Regions from separate parts of the [Ruminococcus] lactaris ATCC 29176 genome, predicted to be linked through region 1. Evidence: a T-box and tRNA genes for the amino acid it is inferred to sense, from the RefSeq annotation. Region 1 holds a T-box; the other regions hold tRNA genes.

What was found. The T-box of region 1 lies ahead of leuS (leucine--tRNA ligase). A T-box ahead of a tRNA ligase gene usually reads a tRNA of that ligase, here a tRNA-Leu.
Region 2: it has a tRNA-Leu gene. The T-box ahead of leuS (leucine--tRNA ligase) is inferred to sense a tRNA for this amino acid. The anticodon was not compared.
Region 3: it has a tRNA-Leu gene. The T-box ahead of leuS (leucine--tRNA ligase) is inferred to sense a tRNA for this amino acid. The anticodon was not compared.

The regions. Positions count from the first base shown of each region.
Region 1 is NZ_CP102292.1:834,834-840,415, reverse strand. It holds gene leuS (leucine--tRNA ligase) at 1-1,834, opposite strand, end outside; T-box leader at 1,934-2,165, opposite strand; gene NQ541_RS03880 (bile acid:sodium symporter family protein) at 2,412-3,371, opposite strand; gene nrdG (anaerobic ribonucleoside-triphosphate reductase activating protein) at 3,424-3,966, opposite strand; gene nrdD (anaerobic ribonucleoside-triphosphate reductase) at 4,061-5,582, opposite strand, start outside.
Region 2 is NZ_CP102292.1:2,205,746-2,211,327, reverse strand. It holds gene NQ541_RS10335 (alpha-amylase family glycosyl hydrolase) at 1-335, opposite strand, end outside; gene rplM (50S ribosomal protein L13) at 658-1,086, shown strand; gene rpsI (30S ribosomal protein S9) at 1,113-1,505, shown strand; gene NQ541_RS10320 (calcium/sodium antiporter) at 1,700-2,641, shown strand; tRNA gene NQ541_RS10315 (tRNA-Leu) at 2,976-3,060, opposite strand; gene NQ541_RS10310 (IS607 family transposase) at 3,417-4,070, shown strand; gene NQ541_RS10305 (RNA-guided endonuclease InsQ/TnpB family protein) at 4,003-5,163, shown strand; gene mgrA (L-glyceraldehyde 3-phosphate reductase) at 5,361-5,582, shown strand, end outside.
Region 3 is NZ_CP102292.1:1,518,834-1,524,415, forward strand. It holds gene polA (DNA polymerase I) at 1-2,167, opposite strand, end outside; gene NQ541_RS07165 (HAD family hydrolase) at 2,335-2,958, shown strand; tRNA gene NQ541_RS07170 (tRNA-Leu) at 3,064-3,146, opposite strand; gene NQ541_RS07175 (diaminopimelate decarboxylase) at 3,226-4,497, opposite strand; gene NQ541_RS07180 (TrmB family transcriptional regulator) at 4,460-5,251, opposite strand; gene NQ541_RS07185 (HAD family hydrolase) at 5,341-5,582, opposite strand, start outside.

The sequences.
Region 1 (5,582 bases):
ACATTCTCAGGGAATCGCATCCGTAATCACGTACAAGATCATCCGGTGATACGACATTTCCCTTGGATTTACTCATCTTGATTCCGTTCTTTCCGGTGATCATTCCCTGATTGAACAACTTGTGGAACGGCTCATCAAAATCAATCGCACCGATATCGTACAGGAATTTCGTGTAGAATCTTGAGTACAGAAGATGAAGTACTGCATGCTCTACACCACCGATATACATATCAACCGGAAGCATCTCGTCTGCTTTCTCTTTGGAAACCAGTGCCTCTGAATTATGGTTGTCTACATAACGCAGGAAATACCAGGATGATCCTGCCCACTGCGGCATGGTATTTGTCTCTCTCTTTGCATCACTTCCACATACCGGACACTTGCAGTTTACCCACTCGTCAATTGCAGCAAGCGGTGACTCACCTGTTCCTGTCGGCTCATAAGATTCTACCTCCGGCAGACGAAGCGGAAGTTCTTCTTCCGGTACCGGAACATTTCCACACTTCGGGCAGTGAACGATCGGGATCGGCTCACCCCAGTAACGCTGACGGGAGAATACCCAGTCACGCAGTTTGTAGTTGACTGTTGCACGTCCAATTCCCATTTTTTCAATAATATGTGGGGCTTCTTTCTTCAGGACAGAAGATTCCATACCATTCCAGTCACCGGAATTGATCATGGTTCCTGCAGCCTCTGTATAAGCTTCTGTCATATTCTCGATCTCTTTACCGTCTTTTGCAATAACCTGGATGATCGGGATATTGAACTTTGTTGCGAACTCAAAGTCACGGTCATCATGTGCCGGTACACACATGATCGCTCCTGTACCATAATCTGCCAGTACATAATCAGACAGCCAGATCGGAGTCTTTTTACCATTTAACGGGTTGATCGCATAACTTCCGGTGAAGACACCTGTCTTTTCTTTATCCTGCATACGGTCAACATTAGACTTCATAGAAGCATCATAAATATATTTCTCTACTGCTTCTTTTGTCTCCGGTGTTGCAAGGGAAGCTGCAAGTTCATGCTCCGGTGCAAGTACCATAAAAGTTGCTCCATGCAGTGTGTCCGGTCTTGTTGTATAAACCGTGATCTTCTCATCTCTTCCCTCTACCGGGAAATCTACCTCTGCACCGTAGGATTTACCAATCCAGTCAGCCTGCATCTTCTTAACCTTCTCCGGCCAGTCAAGCTTGTCAAGGTCATTCAACAGACGGTCTGCATACTTGGTAATACGGAGCATCCACTGACGAAGGTTCTTCTTTGTAACCTCTGCACCACAACGCTCGCATTTACCATTGACAACCTCTTCATTTGCAAGTCCTGTCTTACAGGAAGGACACCAGTTGATCGGAAATTCCTTTTCATATGCCAGACCCTCTTTGAACATCTTTACAAAGATCCACTGTGTCCATTTATAAAATTCAGGATCTGTTGTATTTACTTCCATATCCCAGTCATACAGTGCTGCAATATCATTGATCTGTCTCTTGATATTGGCAACATTGGCCGCTGTAGACTTAGCCGGGTGAACTCCCATTTTGATTGCATAGTTCTCTGCAGGAAGTCCGAATGCATCCCATCCCATCGGATGAACGATGTAGTAACCCTGCTGCAATTTATAACGACTCCACACATCAGAAATAACATACCCTCTCCAATGTCCTACATGCAGACCATTTCCTGACGGATACGGAAACATATCCAGGCAGTAATATTTCTGCTTTTTATTGCCATTCTCATCCACTCTTGGATTTACCGGCTTCTCTTCCCACTTTTCACGCCATTTTTTTTCAATCGATTTATGGTTGTATACAATCTTTGTACCCATGTACTTCTTCCTCTCTTTCATTATTACATACAGACAACCTGCCACCGGCAGTTTCTCCTGCATACTTTGGTATAAAGAAAGCCTTTTCTTCTCACAAAATCAAGAGACGAAAAGGCTTTAGTTCCGTGGTACCACTCTTATTCATCCGCCATCCGGCAGATGCACTCATCAGATTCTGTAACGGGAACTCCCGCTTCTGCCTGTCCTGGATCATCCCGGTTCAGCAGAAGAACTCCAAGGTCAGTTCAGAATCCATGATACTGCCTCTCACCACCCGGCAGCTCTCTGAAATCAGACGGATCTTCCTACTAGTCCTCTTCTTCGCTTTTGCAATATACTGATACTAGGGTGAAAAGGTATGAATCCATATGAGCCTGCTCATAAGTGGATAAAAGACCTTTGAACCCGTCCCAATCTGAGCATAAAATGGAATTGTAATCCTGAGATATGCGAATAGTGGGATGGATTATGGGAGTGCGTAGCACCGAACAATCCATAGGTATCAAAGTTAGCCAAAATTGGAGGCTTTCACCTCAACATGATTTATTATATGTAGTATGTTAAAATAAGTCAAGTCTTATTTTTTGCAACCTTTCTCTCTATTCCTGAGCCTCTTGATCAGACTTCCATAACACGCCGCCAGTACCTGCTGAAATAATGTACCGATCATTACCGGAAACATTACTTCTCCGGGAAAATAAGCTGCTGCGATCACCGCCCCCGCACTGATATTTCTCATTCCTGATCCATAGATCATAGAAATCCGGGTTTTCTCATCCTGCTTTAACAGAACAGAGATTCCCCATCCGATGGCATATCCTGCCGCTGCAAGGATCATGATACAGACTGCCACAAATACTCTCTGCAGGTTCATATGTCTTACATAAGGTGCTACTTTCGATGAATTACAGATCACACAGTATATCAGGCACAGCTTTGACCAGAATGCCAGCTTTCCCGGCCATTTTTCTTTCACTTTTCCACAACTGAACTGGTTTAAGCACATTGCCAGAAGTGCCGGCAGTGCGATCATAAAGACCAGATCTTTCATCATTTCTTCCGGATTCATCTTTACCCTGGCACCTACAAGAATCTTTAACGTCAGCGGAATGATCAATGGTGCAAGGACCGTATCAATTACCAACAGAGAGAGCGTAATGGAACTGTCCCCTTTATAGATTGACACCCACATCATTCCAACCACGGCAGCCGGTACAGAAAATTCAAGAACCATTCCTGTGATCAGCTCCCGATTTCCTGCAAAGAACATCTCTCCTACGCTCCATGCGGCACACGGCATGACCACATGCAGAACTGCCAGGATCAGCAGAAGCGGCAGCGGCTTTCTCAGGACTGCCCCGATATCCTTAAAAGAAGATTTCAACGCTCCCGTAAATGTCATAAATGCAAAGACAACCGGCACATAGGCAACACCCCTGCCGGCAATCTCCGGGAAAAGAACGCCCAGAAGAAGACAAGTTGGCGTCACAAAAGCGATCCATTTTTCAATCCATGCATTTGCTCTCTTTAATATCATCTTTCTGCCTTTCTTTTATCCTTCTTTTATTTTTTTACTTTTCTTCTATTTTTCAGTCAATTCCTCTTTTTATCGTTGGGTTCCACTCTGCAACACTTCCCTGTTCCAGACTTTTTTTTACATCAATCAGACGTTGGTTGGATGAGCCACGGAACAACAGCATGATATTCTTTTTTTCTTCCACAAAACGTCCGTCTACAAGAACATCCAGCAGTGCCAGCATCTCATCCGTCACTTCGCACCTTGCCCTGCTTTTTTTGCAGAGTTCCCGGTCAAAAAGATATCCCGTATAGCACCAGATTGTCTTCCCGGGGTAACGTTCTTTCACCTTTTTCAGAAACGGAACAAGCACTCTCTGATTCTGCGGTTCAAATGGCTCTCCTCCCAGCACTGACAGTCCGTTCACATACTCCGGTTCAAGTGCCTTCAGGATCTCCTCCTCTGTCTCCTGAGTAAATTCTTTCCCATAATCAAAATCCCACGTTGCCTCATTGAAGCAGCCTTTACAATGATGCGTACAGCCTGAAACAAAAAGAGAAACCCTGACACCTTCTCCATTGGCTATATCGCACTTCTTTATTTCTCCATACCTCATGTTCTTTCCTGCCTTTTATACGAGAAAATGTCCGGATCTGTCTGCACAGACCCGGACATCTCCCTTGTTCAACCTCAATACTTTTATCCTGCTTCTACAGATGAAGAACTCGCTCCTTGATTTCCTGGGTTCTTCCCTGATTCCAGAACTGAGTTCCGATATATCCGCAGGTACGTCTTGCAACATTCAGCGTATCCTGGTTCCGGTTGCCACAATGAGGACATTCCCACACGAGCTTTCCTTCCTCGTCTGTCACAACCTGGATCTCTCCATCAAATCCACACTCCTGACAATAATCACTCTTCGTATTCAATTCTGCATACATGATATTCTCATAAATAAACCGGATTACCTGAAGCACAGCCGGAATATTATCTTTCATATCCGGTACTTCCACATAACTGATTGCTCCGCCTGTTGAAAGAGCCTGGAACTGGGATTCAAACTTCAGTTTTGCAAAAGCGTCGATCTCTTCTCCGACAAATACATGATAACTGTTCGTAATATAACTCTTGTCCGTAATTCCCGGAATCACTCCAAATCTCTTCTGAAGACATTTTGCAAACTTGTAGGTCGTACTTTCAATCGGAGATCCGTAAATACTGAATGCAATGTTCGTCTCCTCTTTCCATTTATTACAAGCTTCATTCATATGCTTCATGACATCCAGTGCAAAAGGAGTTGCCTCAGGATCTGTATGAGACTTTCCTGTCATATACTTCACGCACTCATAAAGCCCTGCATATCCAAGCGAAATTGTTGAATATCCACCATACAAAAGCTTGTCGATCGGCTCACCTTTTTTCAGACGGGCCAAAGCTCCAAACTGCCACAGGATCGGGGCTGCATCGGAAAGCGTTCCCTTCAGACGGTTATGTCTGCACATCAACGCACGATAGCACAGCTCCAGCCGCTCATCAAAGATCTTCCAGAATTTATTCATATCGCCTCCGGAAGAAAGTGCTACATCCACCAGGTTGATCGTTACAACGCCCTGATTAAACCTGCCGTAGAACTGATAGTTTCCATTCTCATCCTTCCACGGACTTAAGCAGCTCCGGCATCCCATAACCGGGAAACAATTGCCTTCTTTTAATTCTTTCATCTTCTTCTCAGAAATATAATCCGGTACAAGACGCTTTGCAGTACACTTTGCAGCCAGCTCTGTCAGATAGAAATATTCACTTCCTTCTTCGATATTATCATCTTCAAGTACATAGATCAGCTTCGGGAATGCCGGAGTTACCCACACTCCTGCCTCATTCTTAACCCCCTGATAACGCTGACGCAGAGTCTCTTCTATGATCATCGCAAGATCCCGCTTTTCTGACTCACTCTTTGCCTCATTCAGATACATAAAGACTGTCAGGAACGGAGCCTGTCCGTTCGTCGTCATCAGAGTGATGACCTGATACTCAATCGTCTGAACTCCCTTCGTGATCTCTTTTTTCAGACGTCTCTCCACGATCTCATTCAGAATATCATCCGGGTACTCTGTTCCGACCAGCTTCATCTCTTCCAGCACTTCTGTCCGGATCTTATTCCTCGATACCTGGACAAACGGAGCAAGATGTGCCAGGGAAATGCTCTGTCCACCATACTGATTACTTGCAACC
Region 2 (5,582 bases), 1.4 Mb from region 1:
TCCCGGAATGCCCAGAAGCCGCGTCCGACATGGTTGAAGACACCGTCAAGGATTACTTTGACATTCTGTGAATGAAGTTTCTTACATACTTCACTGAAATCTTCATTTGTGCCGAGGCGGCAGTCAATTTTGCGGAAATCTCTTGTATCATATCCATGATTGTCGGATTCAAAGATCGGATTGAGAATGATCGATCCGATGCCGAGATTTCCGAGATATTCCGCCCAGTCCCCGATCTTTAAAATGCGGTGTGCGGGAACTCCGTCATTGTGAACGGGAGCCCCACAAAACCCGATCGGATAAATCTGATAAAAAGTTTCATTATAAGCCCACATAGATGTACCTTCTTTCTGCTTTAGTTCACTGCGTTGGAAATATGCAGTGAGGCTACTGTCTTTTATTATAGCATTTGGAGGAAATTTGAACAACGTAGAATAAAAATGAAAATAAAAAGAAAATAAAAATGAGATATGACGGAGAAAAAAATCAGCAGAAAAATGAGAAGAAGAACGAAGAAAAATGTTGACATTCAGAGAGGAAAGGTCTATAATAGTACAGCATGACATAAGGAGAAACGATATACACCAAAGCCCCGGAGTATATTGATTTCAAATAAATAAGCAAGAACATTGATAATTATTTACAGGAGGAACACCCATGAAAACTTATATGGCTAACCCGGATAAGATTGAAAGAAAATGGTATGTGGTTGACGCTGAAGGTGCTACATTAGGACGCCTTGCATCTGAGATTGCTAAGGTGCTCAGAGGAAAGAACAAACCGGAATATACACCGCACATCGATACAGGTGATTATGTAATCGTTGTGAATGCTGAGAAAGTAAAAGTAACAGGAAAGAAATTACAGCAGAAGATTTATTATAATCACTCCGATTATGTTGGAGGAATGAGAGAGACTACACTCGCTGAGCTTCTTGCAAAGAAGCCGGAGAAGGTAATCGAGCTTGCTGTTAAGGGAATGCTTCCGAAAGGACCTATGGGAAGAGACATGATCAAGAAGCTTCATGTTTACGCTGGCCCAGAGCATGCAAATCAGGCTCAGAAGCCGGAAGTTCTTACATTTTAGGTAGAGGTTGAAAGGAGGAAATAACAGTGGCTAACGCAAAATATTACGGAACAGGAAGAAGAAAAAAATCGATCGCAAGAGTATATCTTGTACCTGGAACAGGAAAAATTACTATTAATAAGAGAGACATCGATGAGTATCTCGGACTCGAGACTCTGAAAGTTGTTGTTCGCCAGCCGCTCGTGGCTACAGAGACTGTTGACAAGTTTGATGTCATCGTCAATGTATGTGGTGGCGGATATACAGGACAGGCAGGAGCTATCCGTCATGGAATCGCCAGAGCACTCCTTGAGGCTGATGCTGATTATAGACCGGTTCTTAAATCCGCAGGTTACCTGACTCGTGACCCACGTATGAAAGAACGTAAGAAACCAGGTCTCAAAGCAGCTCGTCGCGCTCCGCAGTTCAGCAAGCGTTAATCTGCTTTACTATTCAGAACGAGATTTATTTACTCCTCAGAACGAGATTGTTCTGAGGAGTTTTTATATACGCAGGCAACGAACCGGAGTCTGTGCTGGCACAAGCCGTTGGAAAGATCCTGGCAAGATTGTGGAAAGACCATGGCGGCTGTCAAGATAATCTGAGAGGCTCGGAATAAAGAAGGAAAGTTAAGATGAAAGAAATAGTAATGGCTATTGCCCTGCTGGTGATCGGTTTTGTACTTTTGATCAAAGGAGCAGATTATTTTGTAGATGGAAGTTCTGCAGTTGCAAAGAAGCTGAAAGTTCCGTCGCTGATCATTGGATTTACGATCGTGGCGATGGGGACGAGCCTGCCAGAGTGTGCGGTAAGCGTTGCTGCATCTGTTACGAACAATAATGCACTGGCGGTCAGCAATGCAGTGGGATCTAATATATTTAATTTGATGGTGGTATGCGGAATCTGTGCGTTGATCGTACCGCTGACAGTACAGGTTGGGACTCTGAAAAAAGAGTTCCCATTTTCGGTTTTCTGTGCATTGTTTCTGCTTGCACTTGGTTATTTAGGGATGAATCTTGGACACACAGAAGGGATTATCCTGATCCTGATTTTTGTATGCTATCTTTTGTGGATGATCTTTTCGGCATTGAAGGCGAGACGAGAAGCTGTGGAAGAGGAGATTGATACATTTCCGGCATGGAAATGTATCGTGTATATCATTGGAGGAGCTGCAGCAATCAAGTTTGGCGGAGATTTTGTCGTGGATGGTGCAACAATGGTGGCAAGAAGTTTCGGGCTGACTCAGACTTTGATCGGTCTTACAGTCGTTGCACTGGGAACAAGCCTTCCTGAACTGGTCACATCCATTGTAGCGGCAAAAAAGAACGAGCTGGATATGGCGGTGGGAAATGTAGTGGGGTCTAATATTTTCAATATACTGCTGGTACTTGGAGCTGCGTCATCTATCAGTCCGATTGCATTTTTAATGGAAAATATTGTTGATATTGTGATTCTTGTTGGCTTTAGTATCGTTGTATGGCTGATGGTGTGGACAAAGAAAAGACTGAGCAGGAAAGAAGGCATTATCATGCTGCTGCTCTATATAGGTTATATGGTGTATATCTGTATAAGATAGCTATGGTATCTAAAGAAGATTTTTTAGTACAAAATCAGCCCGGGGCTTTGGCTCCGGGCTGTAATCTATGTAAACTGTTCGTAATTTTTAGGCGAAGACCGGCAATCATAAAAAGCAATTAATACAATCGCCGTCTTCTTTATTTGATGATTTTATTATAGAGGGAAATTGTGTCCGGGGTGTGTCGGGAAAGAAAAAGAATTATAAAAATTATTAAGAGATTATGAGGAAATTACATTTGTTGGTATAAATATAATGATGTCGGGTAAGTATTCCCGGTCAAATTTCAAACAAAAAAAGAAATCCTCAAATCAAGGATTTCTTTTCTTATCAATGCGGAAGAGGAGACTTGAACTCCCACAGGATAAAACTCCCACTAGAACCTGAATCTAGCGCGTCTGCCATTCCGCCACTTCCGCTCGACAAATAAAATAATATCATAAGGTTACGAGTTTGTAAACCCTAAAATTAAAATTCTTTATATTTTATGTATTTTTTAAAAAATTCAGAAAATTCATCTTATAAAATATTGGGACCTGGAAGAAGGTATGTGATATAAAGCTGGTGTGAAGAATGGGGGGAATAAAAATTTGATTAAAAATGCAGAAAGCGATGACATAACAGATTTGAAGTGATAGAATAACGAATAGAAATCCGTAGATTGCAACAAAACGGAATACATAGGAGGAAACTTTAAGTAATCAAAATCATTGCCGATAGTGATTAAATGTGTTAAAATATACTCATGGAGGATATTGTTATGAACACATCTAATATCACTAATTACAAACCAAAAGATTTTGCTGAATTATTGGGCGTCTCAGTCAAAACGTTACAACGTTGGGATAGAGAGGGGATTCTGAAAGCAAATCGGACTCCGACTGATAGGCGTTATTATACTTATGACCAATATCTTCAGTTTAAGGGCATAAATACTGAAAACGATAATCGTCAGATTGTTATTTATGCCAGAGTATCTACAAGAAACCAAAAAGATGATTTGCAAAACCAAGTAACTTTTTTACGTCAGTTTTGCAATGCTAAAGGTATCATTGTAGATCAATGTATTGAAGATTATGGAAGTGGGCTTAACTACAATCGTAAAAAGTGGAATCAATTATTAGATGAAGTAATGGAACAAAAAATCAAAACTATCATAGTTACACATAAAGATAGATTTGTCAGATTTGGCTATGATTGGTTTGAAAAATTCTGTATGAAGTTTAATACAACCATAGTGGTAGTGAATAATGAAGAACTATCACCGCAAGAAGAGCTTGTACAGGATATTGTATCTATACTTCACGTTTTTTCTTGTAGATTGTACGGTCTTCGTAAGTATAAAAAACAAATAGAAGGGGATGAGGAAATTGCTAAAGAGCTTCAAAACGGAAATAAATCCGACAGTCGAGCAAAAAATCAAGATTAACAAGACTATCGGCACTTGTAGATATGTTTACAACTTCTATCTTGATCACAACAAAGCTTTATACGATAAAGGTGAAAAGTTTATGACGGGCAAGAGTTTTAGCGTATGGCTCAATAATGAGTACATTCCTGATAATCCTGAAAAAGTATGGATTAAAGAAGCGTATTCAAAAGCTGTAAAAAAGTCTATTGAAGATGGATGTACTGCATTTACAAGATTTTTTAAACATCAAAGTGCTTTTCCTAATTTCAAAAAGAAAGGTAAATCTGATGTAAAAATGTATTTCGTAAAGAATAATCCTAAAGATTGCAGATGCGAGAGACATAGGTTGAACATACCCACTTTAGGCTGGGTACGCATTAAAGAAAAAGGCTATATACCAACAACTAAAGACGGATGGAATATCAAAAGCGGTACAGTATCCATCAAAGCAGGCAGATATTATGTGTCAGTTCTTGTGGAAATTCCCGACGCTAAGATTGCTAATAATAGCAATGACGGTATAGGAATTGATCTGGGGTTGAAAGACTTGGCGATTGTTTCTAATGGTAAAACTTATAAAAATATCAATAAGTCAGCAAGAGTTAAAAAATTGGAAAAGAAATTGCGCAGAGAACAAAGATGTCTCTCACGCAAGTATGAGAATTTAAAGAAAGGAGAGTCCACTCAAAAAAATATACAAAAGCAAAAGCTCAAAGTGCAAAGACTTCATCATAAAATAGATAATATCCGTACTGATTATATCAATAAATCAATAGCCAAGATAGTGAAAACCAAGCCATCTTATATAACTATTGAAGATTTGAATATATCAGGAATGATGAAGAACAGACATCTATCAAAAGCCGTTGCATCACAAAAGTTCTATGAATTCAGAACTAAGCTTAAAGCTAAGTGTGATGAAAATGGTATTGAATTAAGAGTCGTAGACAGATGGTATCCATCATCCAAAATATGTCACTGTTGTGGTGCTATCAAGAAAGATTTGAAGCTTTCAGATAGAATATACTGTTGTGATTGTGGCTATGTTGAGGATAGGGATTTTAATGCTGCTCTTAATCTAAGAGATGCTTTAACTTACGAAGTTGCATAATGAAAGCAAACGTAAGTATGTACTGCGGGCTATCGCAGGAATTTACGACTGTGAAGTGTACAAGAACTTGTGAGTAGCGTATTGTTTATAATCGCCAAAGCATACACATTGAAGCAGTAAGAAGTATCCGCAAGGACTTCAATTTCTCGATGTGTTTGAGTATATTTCAACACATTTTGAGTGGCAGGTATAAGAGTATGTATCAGGCTGCAGAAGAAAGATATCAGAAAATGGATTATGTGTATTGTGGAAAAAGCGGATTAAAATTACCGGAAGTGTCACTGGGATTCTGGCATAATTTTGGAGATACCGGTGTCTATGAAAATATGAAGCAGATCTGCTTTACGGCATTTGACAATGGGATCACGCATTTTGATCTTGCGAATAACTACGGACCGGAACCGGGCAGTGCCGAGAAG
Region 3 (5,582 bases), 680 kb from region 1:
TAATACTCAGATCCTGACTTAAGCCAAAAGAACTGATTCCATAAACGATACCAAAATTAACTGCCTTGGCATTCCTTCTCTGAAGATCTGTCACCTCATCAAACGGTACATGAAATACCTGGGATGCCGTCATCCGATGAATATCCCTTGCCTCCCGGTATGCCTGAATCAACTGTTCATCCCCCGAACAATGGGCAAGAATCCTCAGTTCAATCTGAGAATAATCTGCATCCACAAATACGCAGCCTTCTTTCGGCACAAAAACTTTACGGATCAGACGCCCCAGTTCCATTCTCACCGGAATATTCTGAAGATTCGGTTCTGTACTGCTGATTCTTCCTGTTGCAGTAATTGTCTGGTTAAATTTACCATGAATCCTTCCATCCGGCCCGATAAATGTGGCAAGCCCGTCAGCATAAGTCGATTTTAACTTTGTAAGCTGCCGGTATTCCAGAATCTTTGCCACGATTGGATACTCCGGTGCAAGCTTATCCAGCACATCTGCTGCTGTAGAATACCCGGTCTTGGTCTTCTTGGCATGCGGCATTTCCAGTTTTTCAAAAAGGATCACTCCCAGTTGCTTTGGAGAATTAATATTGAATGTCTCTCCCGCCATATCATAGATTTCTTTTTCCAGTTCTACAATCCGGTTTCCAAGCTGGTCTCCATATGCCTTCAATGCTTCACCTTCCACATGGATTCCTGCCTGTTCCATTTCATACAGAGTAAATACCAGCGGCATCTCGATTTCCCGGAACAATTTCGTCATCCCGGTTTCTTCCATTTTCCGGTTCAACGGTTCTACTGCCATATATGCCGTATAAGCTTCGTAGCATGCCTTTGTACTTTCCTCTGTCTTTTCATCAATCAGAAGACCCAGTTGTTCTCTCGCTACATCCTCATAATCATAATCACTCTTTAATGGATTCAAAAGATAAGCTGCCACAATCACGTCAAAACTGTTCTCTCTCTTTGCCTGCGGTAAATAATTGAGAGATTCTTTCAGTCCACACATAGAAAATACTTTCACCTTCTCAGCCAGACCAGAAATCATTCCTGCCAGAGTTTCAAAATCCATCTCCATATCACACGGAATCGTAACCGTCTTTTTCTCAGTATAACAAAGTGCGATTCTGCCAATTCCTGATGGATGTGCAAACAGCGGCAATACATTTCCCTTATCTTTGGAAAATGCAACTCCGACCTTCTCTGCCTTCTCTGCCTCTTTAAATATCTTTTCAATCGCAGCTTTTCCTGTCACTTCACAAAAGGTTGCTTCCACATCATTTGCTGAAGTTTCTACATCGAACCGTCCCAGCAGATTCTTAAACTGAAGCTTCTGAAACAGCTCATGTGCTTCTTTCGTATAAGGGTTACCGTGTCTTGCTCCATTCAAATCAAATTCTGTCTCCGCATCCAGCCTAATAGTCGCCAGCGTCTTACTCATCTGTGCCTGCTCCCAGAACTCTTTCAGATTCTTGCTTGCTCTTGGCGGCTTTAATTCGTCTACATGCTCATATGCGTTTTCAATCGTCTTATATTCCTGGATGATCTTTGTCGCCGTCTTTTCTCCAATTCCCGGAACTCCGGGAATATTATCCGATGTATCGCCCATTAAAGCTTTTACATCAATAAATTCTGTCGGAGTCACTCCATAACGCTCTTTCACATCAGCCGCAAGATAATCTTCGATCTCTGTCTTTCCCTGCTTTGTCTTCGGAATCCGCACCTTGATATGCTCCGTGGTAAGCTGAAGTGTATCACGGTCTCCTGAAATGATCGAGACATCCAGTCCCTCTTTTTCACATTGATGAGAAATCGTTCCAAGAAGATCATCTGCTTCCAGTCCTGCCTGTTCAATGATCTCGATATTCATTGCCTTCAGAACCTCTTTGATCACCGGAACCTGCTGACGCAGTTCCTCTGCCATCGGCTTTCTTGTTCCTTTATATTCCTGATACATTTCATGCCGGAAAGTCGGTGCATGCACATCAAATGTCACCGTCAGATATTCTGGTTTTTCCTCATCCAGTATTTTGAACATAATATTCAGGAAACCATATACCGCATTCGTATGAAGTCCTTCCGAATTTGTCAGATCCGGTACGCCATAAAATGCCCGGTTCAGTATGCTATGTCCATCGATCAGTACAATCTTCTCTCTCATCTGAAACTTCTCCTCAATCTTTGCTCTTTACACTGCTGATCCACTGCCCGTGAAACCCTCAGTTTCTTTATAACCCAACAATAAAGTATACACTAAAAACTATCTTTTTAAAAGGCTCATTTTATGGTATTATGTACGCATCATTAAAAATAAAAGAGGAAATAAATATGGATAGTATTATATTTGACGTAGATGGCACTTTATGGGATTCTGTAGATCCCGTGGCTGAATCGTGGAATCTTGCGATCGCCGAAAATACCGATATGACACCTGATCTGACACGGGACTCTCTTGCATGGCTCTTTGGAAAAACCATGACTGAAATTGCCGATGCACTTTTTCCCCAGATTCCACTCGACGAAAGAATGCGACTCCTTACGATCTGCTTTGATTATGAAAACCGATATCTCGAAACTCACCCGGGGAAAATGTATGATGGTGTTGTTGATACGATCAGAGAACTTTCCCTCAGATATCCACTCTTCATTGTCAGTAATTGTCAGTGTGGATATATTGAAGTCATGATGAAATCATCTGGGATCGAACCTTACATCAAAGATCACCTCTGCTTTGGAGAAACCCAGCTTTCAAAAGATCAGACACTTTTACAGTTGATTGGGAAAAATGGGCTGAAATCTCCGGTTTACGTTGGTGATACGCAGGGCGATGCTGATTCCTGCTCCAGGGCTGGTATTCCTTTTATTTTTGCTGAATACGGACTGGGCGATGTCCCGGATGCAAAAGTACGGATTGCACGCTTTGAGGAATTACTGAAGATTGCCGATAAATAAGGATAAAATACCACCAGCATTGAGGGAGCATCTTTCTTAACACAAAAAAATCCCTGAACTCCTTGTAAACACTGGATTTACAGGAGATTCAGAGATTCTGTCTGATGCCGCTGGCCGGACTCGAACCGGCACGGCTACTAACCGCTTGATTTTGAGTCAAGTGCGTCTGCCAATTCCGCCACAGCGGCTTATTTTGTCGGTTCATTATTCCCCGAACCGACTTTTTAATGATATCATATTTGCTTATTTATTTCAACCACTTTTTTATTACTCACCAAGTTTTTTGCCTATCTCAAAGCAATCAAATGTAGCGAAATAATCCTTCGGTGTCTCAGCACGACGGATCATCTGCACGCTTCCATCTTCTTTCAGCAATAACTCCGCTGACTTTAATTTTCCATTGTAATTGTATCCCATGGAAAAGCCGTGAGCCCCCGCATCATGAATCACCAGGTAATCTCCTCTTTCAATCTCTGGGAGCATTCTGTCAATCGCAAATTTATCATTATTCTCGCACAGAGATCCTGTCACATCGTATTTATGGTCACATGGTTCATTCTCTTTTCCAAGAACCGTAATATGATGATATGCTCCATACATTGCCGGACGCATCAGATTAACTGCACATGCATCTACACCAATATAATCTTTATAAGTCTTTTTCTCGTGAATCGCTTTTGTAACAAGGCAGCCGTAAGGTCCCATCATGTAACGTCCCAGTTCTGTAAAGATTGCTACATCACCCATTCCAGCAGGGACTAATACTTCCTCATAGACTTTACGCACGCCTTCTCCGATCGCATAAATATCATTCGGCTCCTGATCCGGTCTGTACGGAATACCAATTCCGCCTGACAGATTGATAAACTTAATATTTGCACCTGTCTCATTTTTAAGACGTACTGCCTGCTCAAACAAAACTTTCGCAAGCATCGGATAATAGTCATTTGTCACCGTATTGCTGGCAAGAAATGCATGGATTCCAAACTCTTTTGCACCTTTGCTTTTCAGGATTTTAAATGCTTCCGTGATCTGTTCTGTTGTCATACCATATTTGGCATCTCCCGGATTGTCCATGATATCATTACTGATCTTAAATAAGCCGCCTGGATTGTAACGGCAGCTGATCGTCTCAGGAATATGTCCGATCGCACTTTCAAGGAACTCAATATGGCTGATATCATCCAGATTGATGATCGCACCAAGTTTATCTGCCAGACGGAAATCCTCTGCAGGAGTATCATTTGACGAGAACATAATATTATGTCCCGTTACACCTACTGCTTCTGAGAGCATCAGCTCCGTATAAGATGAGCAGTCACATCCACAACCATACTCCTTCAGGATATCCAGAAGGAACGGATTTGGAGTTGCCTTTACTGCAAAATATTCTTTATATCCCGGATTCCATGAAAATGCTTCTTTTAATGCCTTTGCATTCGCACGGATTCCTTTCTCATCATAAAGATGAAACGGCGTCGGGTAGGTCTTTACGATCTCTTCAACCTGTTCCTTTGTAACAAATGGTTTCTTGCTCATCTTTCTTCTCTCCTTTTCGTATCTTTATCAGTTCAATTTCATTTGCAAGTGCATTTTTAAATACTGTCACAAAATTTCTCTGACCGGAATAGACACACGTATTCATGCTGCCCATTCCATATTCTCCTGAAAGAACATAGCGGGAATCTACAATCAGTCCGATCTGCTGCTCTTTTTTCCTGGTTACATAAACGATAACTTCTTTCATCGGAAAAGATTCATCCGTAATCAGAACAACCTTTTTTCCTCTTCTCACCAGTTGTAGAAGTTCCTCTTTAAATTCCTCCAGGCATCCTTTAGAACAGGAAAAATAGACCCGTTCTTCTGCTCCGGTCAATAAATGATGAATTTTGTCTGCAATATTCTTCTTACCTTCAACCGTAATATATCCATCCTCTTCCACGGACTCGCTGGGAAGATTCTGCTGAAGCCATTCCAGCTCTTTTTCAAGTCTCCGGATCCGGTTTCCACAAAACTCCTGTGGAACAATGGGGATATAACGCTTTGCATCGCCCTCTACCAGATATGCAGCACCTTTTTCCACCATTGCTGCAAGCGAAGCATAGGCATTCGACCTGGAAATCCCGGTATCTCTTGCAATCTCATACCCGGTCTTTTTTCCCCCTTCAAGAAGCTTTCTGTAAATAAGAGCTTCCTGCCTGGATAACCCGAAATGCATCAGGTATTCAATTTCTCTGCTTTCATCCATTCTCTGCTCTTCTCCATAGTAGTTCTTTACAGGAACACTATACATCACAGCCTGTCTGCTGTCAATGAAAATACCTTTGAAAAGTTATTTTTGAGAATCTTTTTCATTTGCTTTATCTATCACTGGCAGGTTCCTTACGGATGCATGCCATTTAAAATCATTCTGACAACCTCTTCCGGTGTCTCTGCAAGCCCGTCAGCTCCCGCTTCCTCCAGTTCTTCTTTCGATCCGTACCCGTACAGAACACCGATGGCACGGATTCCTTCTCTATTTGCACCTTCAATATCATAGCACCGGTCTCCGACCATTCTGATTTTTTCCAGGTCTTTTTCTTCGCACTGTCCCAGGACATATTGGATCACTTCCTGCTTTTTTG